Regions from separate parts of the Bacteroides sp. 14(A) genome, predicted to be linked through region 2. Evidence: riboswitches for the same ligand, from Rfam matches in the RefSeq annotation. Region 2 holds a riboswitch; the other holds the start of a gene.
The links. A riboswitch is a leader RNA that binds a small molecule or an ion and turns the genes downstream of it on or off. The one in region 2 is predicted to bind thiamine pyrophosphate.

Region 1 (3,433 bases), on a different contig from region 2:
ATTTACAATAAAAAACATCACGAGTATTAACTATAATGAATAAAGGGCATAACAAATTGTTGTTATGCCCTTTATTCATTTATAGTTATCAATTCCAGACCACTATCAATCCTTTGCCTGATGTACCGTCAGTTGTGGGAAAGGGAAACCTATACCCTCCTTATTGAATACAGAGTAGACGGTCTTGTTCATATCGAAATAAACTCCCCAATAGTCCTCACTCTTCACCCAGGCACGGATAATCACATTCACGCTACTGGCATCCAGTGCATGAAGGGCTACAAAAGGAGCCGGATCACTAAGAATCCGCTTGTCTTCGGCAATGATACGACGGGTAGTTTCTTCCACCTTATCAAAATTTTCGCCATACTCCACACCGATTATCCATTCTACACGACGGGTAGCTTCACGACTGTAATTAGTCACAGTACCACTGCTCAACGCACCATTCGGGATATAAATAATCTTATTATCACCGGTAGTCAGAATCGTATGGAAAATCTGGATCTCACGAACCGTGCCCGTGATGCCTTGGCTTTCAATCAAGTCACCTACTTTATAAGGACGGAGCAGCAATACAATCAGACCACCTGCAAAGTTCTGCAAGTTACCGGACAATGCCATACCGATAGCCACACCGGCGGATGCCAGCAAGGCAGCAAATGAAGTTGTTTCTACTCCTAATTTACCGATAACGGCAATAATCAATAAGATAGTCAGCAAGATGTTCACCAAACTCTTTACAAAACTCTGGATACTGGCATCCACATGCCGCTTAGCCAACAACCGGGCCACCATTTTATTAAGGAAAGATATCAGGAAACGTCCTACTATGAAAATCAGCACAGCGCTGATGATATGACCACCTGCATTTACTCCCCAGTCTATCAGTTGTTGGAGAAAGACCTGCAATTTACTAAAACCATCTTCTACAACAGTTTCGGCAGCAGGAGCTGCCGCTTGCAATAATAATAACATAATATTTGTTCGTTTGAAGTTAATAATTACACTTTACCAGCAGGATTAAAAAATACCCACCGGCCTACAAAATTAACAAATATTTCCGGTTATCGTTCACTCGATTTGCGTGTTTCAGCGAAAACACTTAATTTTGCCCCCGATTTCAACTAAGGGGTGCCCTAATATGACGGGCTGAGATCATACCCATTGACCTGATCCGGGTAGTGCCGGCGGAGGGAAAAGAAGAAAAGCTCCCTTTTTCTGTATTCATCTTTAATAGTTAAAATTGTAATGAGAAAACATGCAATGGCGGCCTGCCTGTTAATGGCAACGCTGGGTGTCTGTGCGCAGACGCATGAGAAAGACAGCTTGCGGGTGATAAGCCTGCAGGAAGTAGAAATTATCTCTACCCGTGCCACGGGAACCACACCTGTGGCGTTTACCAATGTCAGTAAAGAACAACTTAAGAAGCAGAATTTCGGGCAAGATATTCCCTATCTGTTGTCATTTACTCCGTCAGTACTGACAACGAGCGATGCAGGTGCAGGTATCGGTTACACGAGTATCCGGGTACGCGGAACAGATGCTACACGTATCAACGTAACCACTAATGGTATACCCATGAACGATGCGGAAAGTCATTCTATCTTTTGGGTTAATACTCCCGATCTTGCCTCTTCGCTTCAGGACTTGCAGATTCAACGGGGCGCAGGAACTTCCACTAATGGTGCCGGAGCGTTCGGTGCCAGTATCAATATGAAAACACAAGGAATTTCGCCCACACCGTATGCGGAGTTTTCCGGCTCTTACGGCTCATTCAATACACATAAAGAAACCGTAAAAGTAGGTACGGGGCTCATTAATGGACGCTGGGGATTCGATGCACGTTTATCTAATATCCACAGTGACGGCTACCGTGACCGCGCCAGTGCTGACTTGAAGTCTTACTTTGTACAAGGCGGATATTATGGAGACAAGACCACTATTAAATTCATCACCTTCGGAGGAAAAGAAGAGACCTATCATGCTTGGGATGGCCTGGATAAGGAAACACTGGAAAACGACCGCAAATATAATCCCAATGGCGCCATAGAAGATGATAATGGAAATGTAATCGGATTTTATGATAACCAGATAGATTATTATCGCCAGACGCATTATCAATTATTATTAAATCAAATATTGTCTCCTTCGTGGAAATTGAACATAGCGCTACACTATACAGACGGTTACGGTTATTATGAGGAATATAAAAATAAACGTACGCTGGTAGAATATGGCTTGGTACCCTTTGAAACAAACGGTACTACCATAGAGAAATCAGACCTTGTACGCCGTAAACTGGTAGACAGCCGTTTCGGTGGTGGAGTATTCTCTTTCGATTATAAAGGGGACAAATTGGATGCATCCATCGGCGGTGGCCTGAATTATTACAAAAACACCCATAACGGTAAGGTAGTATGGGTAAAGAATTATCTGGGTGAACTGAATCCTGACCATGAATATTATCGTAATATCGGACGGAAAACGGATGGCAACATCTACGCTAAGATAAATTATGAAATACTGGATGGAGTTAACTTCTATGCTGATATGCAATATCGTTATCTGCGCTATAAGATAAACGGCAATAATGACAAATGGGACTGGACTGCTGATCCGGCACATCTGCAACCGCTGAATATTGACGAAGATTTCAGCTTCTTCAACCCTAAAGCCGGCATATTCTGGAAGATAAACAACAATAATAATCTTTATGCCTCTTTCAGTGTGGCAAATAAGGAACCGACACGCAATAACTATACTGATAACTTATTTGCCGCACAGCCCAAATCAGAGCGGATGTTCGATTACGAAGTGGGATATACGTTCCGTAAAGGTTGGTTCAATGCAGGCGTCAACCTGTACTACATGGATTACAAGAATCAATTGGTACTGAACGGGCAATTGAATGAAATTGGCGAAGCCGTAGCAGAGAACGTGAAGGACAGTTATCGTATGGGTATTGAGCTTATGGCAGGTGCACGCATCACAAACTGGCTGCGTTGGGATATAAACGCAACATGGAGCCGTAACCGCATCAAGAATTATACAGAATATCTAAGTGATGTGAATGAAGACTGGAAAGATATGTATAGTGAAAACTGGGGTATCTCTCAGACAACCCGATATATTGGCACTACTCCCATCTCCTTTTCACCGGACTTTATGGCAAATAGTCTCATTTCTTTGGATTATAAAGGTTTTAATGCATCTTTGCAAACGCAATATGTCAGCAAGCAATATTTAAACAATGCTCATCAAGAGGACTGTACACTGGATGCTTATTGTGTGAGCAACCTGAATCTCGGATATACTTTCAAACTGAAAGGATTGAAATCTGTTAATGTAGGCGTGACGATTTATAACCTGTTTGACGAAACATACGAAAGCAATGGTTATGCATCGGGAAGTGCCGTATACGAAGGTCATG
Region 2 (3,433 bases):
TCGCATATATCATCGAAATGCTCATACAGGAAACTCTCTTTCTGATGGATTTTACACCATTGGGAGATAATGCTTCCTCCCCGGCTCACCATTCCGCAAAGGCGGTCATTGGCATAATGAATATTCTTCAGGCGGATACCACAGTGGATTGTAAAATAATCTACCCCTTGCTCACATTGTTCGATCAGTGTATCTTTAAATAGTTCCCAGGTAAGGTTTTCCGCCTTTCCGTGTACTTTTTCCATTGCCTGATACATGGGAACAGTACCTACCGGAACAGGACAATTCCGGATAATCCATTCCCGTGTCTCGTGAATATTTTCTCCTGTAGATAAGTCCATCAGCGTATCTCCACCCCATTTACAACTCCAGACGGCCTTTTCCACTTCTTCTTCAATCGTGGAAGAGGTAGCTGAATTTCCGATATTTGTATTAATCTTTACGAGGAACTTTGAACCGATAATCATAGGTTCAGCTTCGGGATGGTTGATGTTGGCGGGTAAGGCGGCATGTCCTGCCGCAATTTCATCACGCACAAACTCCGGTGTGATGTAAGTTTCTATACCCAACTGTTGGCAGTTCATATTCTCACGGATGGCTACATATTCCATTTCCGGTGTTACGATACCTTGTTTGGCATAGTACATCTGCGTAATCTGCTTGCCTGCTTTGGCACGATAAGGCAAAGTGATATGATCAAAACGCAGGGAGTCAAGGCTTTTGTCTGCCAGACGCATCTTTCCATATTCGGAGCTGATTTCCGTCAACCGTTCTACATCCCGTTCCTGTATCCACGGTTCGCGGAGGCGTGGCAAACCTTTCTTTAAATCTACCTTCTGTTCCGGATCACTGTATGCGCCGCTTGTATCATATATGTAGACGGGCGCATTCTCCGTCATAACTTTTTTCCCGTTTTCCACTACTACGGTAGGGGTAAGGTTCACTTTTCGCATCCCAACTTTCAGATAAGGATGGAGTTGCCCCTGCATATAAACTTTCTCGGATTCGGGATAAGTAATTTTTGTTTTATCTTCCATGGTTCACTAATTGATTTCTATTGGGTCAGTCGTATAATTGTTTCCATTTCACGTACCGGATTCTCAGCTTTTAGAATACCGCCGCTCAATGCTATTCCGCTCAGTCCTGATGCTTTCAGGGATGGGATGTCCTCACGTGTGATTCCACCGATGGCAACGACAGGAATTGTTATTCCTTTTTCGCGCATTTGCGTCAGGATGGAATGATAACCTTCCAGCCCCAGAATGGGTGATAACTTTTGTTTGGTAGTTGTGAAGCGGAAAGGACCGCAACCGATGTAGTCGGCGCCATCAGTGGCATGTTGCCGGATGTCCTCGAACGTGTTGGCTGTTCCGCCAATAATGAAATCTTTGCCCAGTCTTTCCCTTGCTTCTTTTATCGGCATATCCAGTTTTCCTAAGTGGACACCGTCCGCGCCAATCTGTTTCACCAGTTCCACGTGGTCATCAATGATGAACGTGGCTCCGTATTGGCGGCAGAGTTCCTGCACTTGCACGGCTGTGGCTTTCAGCTCTTCTGAAGAAGCATCCTTCATCCGAAGCTGAACCCAGCGGCATCCCCCTTCAAGGGCTATGCGTGCGGAGTCCGAATAAGAAATGGATGCCGTAAAATGCGTAATGAATTGTACGTCAAACATTCAAACTCTGAATTTAGAAATTATACTTACAGAAAGGGATAGTAGTATAAACGAATAGTAGAATATAGAAAGAAAATTCCCTTCGACGGTACTAGCCGTATCAGGTTCATTGGGTATAATCTCAGCTATTTTTATAGCACCCCCTTTTCTGCCGACAAAGAAAGGACGAATGTTTTTAATAGGAATAATACCGCTCTATCTTTTAAGTTTATTTAAACTTGACATAATTGAGGCGGGTGTATTGTTTGTTTCCCGAAGTAAAGGTACAAGAGATGCGTGCCGAGGCAATATATACCGATTCTCCGGGCTCGAAGGCATGTTCCGTAGCGGGCACCTGGCACGATTCCCGGCTTGCCGTACGCGAGTTGGTCCGGAAAGTGACGAGATTGCCGATAGGATCTTCCAAAGTCAGTATCTGCCGGACATAGAAATAAGGAGTCGTTCCTTTCACGGTGGTTTTGTAAGGATCGTCTTCCAGCCGGACACGGAGTACTTTCAGTGTCAGTTCTTTCACTTTATCTCCTTCTTTCCCCAGAAAACGGCTGGTAGAATATTTCTGATGTGCCTGCCGCTTCTGAATATCCAGATGGACGGAATGATACACCTGTGCTATTTGTACGAAGCGTTCCTGTTTAGGTATACGTGGAGTAAACTTATAAGCAATCCAACTCACATATGCCGGATCGATACGGAAGATTTCGTGCAGGAAATGTCCATGATACTTTCCGAAAGAGATAATGTCGTCTCCCTTACTCTGCATACGTTTGGCATTATATTCTACCAACAGAATGCAACGTGGAGAATAATAACATAGGCTGCTTGCCGCTCGCAGACTTTCATGGATGTCTGTAGAAAGGTCCTGGACGTAAAAAATGGACTGGCGTTCGGGAAGAGGAGAATACACCCATAAGGAGTAACGGGGAGATTCCGGACGGGGCAGTACAACCAGATAAGCACCTGCCTCTTTGTAAGAGGTTCTTCCCTGATTGTATTCATTTAGTTTCTTGTACAACAGTTCTTGTTCAGCTTCTGATATACCAGGAAGAATCGGATTTGCCATAAGCTCTGAGTTATTTACTCAAATATACGATTTTTCGTGTAAATAATCAAGTTTTGTATGGAAAAGTTTAGGAAGAGATAATGTATATTCAATAAAATAATTGAATTTGTATTATTTGTTGGTCATGAAAAGGATGACTGTTAATCTCTTTTTTATACAATTCATACTTTCGTTATGATGTGTCTTTTTTGTATCTGCACCGTACCCGAACCGTATCAGGGCTGTACTTGCTCCGTACATTCTTCGGTCAAAGGTACTTCTACACGAAGAAAGTACGGAGCGGGTACGGAGCAGGTACGGCTTTGATACGTCACAGATGCTTCTGGAGGTATTTAAAACCTGGTGTTTATGTTCCTTATACATCTTTACAACCCGGAGATGTGTTTATCAAAGGCGGATCACCGGGGCACGCAGTCATTGTAGTGGATGTGGCGATTTACCCTCAAACAGGAAAGAAAGTGTTCCTGCTGGCACAGAGCTATATGCTGGCTCAACAGATTCACATATTGGTGAATCCCGCTAACCGTGGATTATCGCCTTGGTATGAGCTGTCTGACAATGATGAAGGTAAGCTCTACACTCCGGAATGGGTGTTTGAGAAGAAGGATTTGAAACGGTTTAAGTAGGATGAATGAGAGAGTCAAAGAGTACTTACCGGACGATGCACCTGTTGTTGGCAGGTGCATGTGAGGTGTTAG

Region 1: it holds a riboswitch for thiamine pyrophosphate, as region 2 does, so the genes downstream of both, K429_RS0115555 (TonB-dependent receptor) here and K429_RS0101970 (thiamine phosphate synthase) in region 2, are expected to answer to the same signal.

What each region holds. Positions count from the first base shown of each region.
Region 1 covers NZ_JAGH01000002.1:2,118,773-2,122,205, reverse strand. Annotated here, with positions in the region: gene K429_RS0115565 (hypothetical protein) at 1-1, shown strand, start outside; gene K429_RS0115560 (mechanosensitive ion channel family protein) at 106-978, opposite strand; TPP riboswitch at 1,121-1,217, shown strand; gene K429_RS0115555 (TonB-dependent receptor) at 1,252-3,433, shown strand, end outside.
Region 2 covers NZ_JAGH01000001.1:562,302-565,734, forward strand. Annotated here, with positions in the region: gene thiC (phosphomethylpyrimidine synthase ThiC) at 1-1,037, opposite strand, end outside; gene K429_RS0101970 (thiamine phosphate synthase) at 1,055-1,675, opposite strand; TPP riboswitch at 1,735-1,829, opposite strand; gene K429_RS0101975 (hypothetical protein) at 1,884-2,735, opposite strand; partial or broken gene K429_RS29645 (DUF4846 domain-containing protein) at 3,086-3,361, shown strand; gene K429_RS0101985 (porin) at 3,430-3,433, opposite strand, start outside.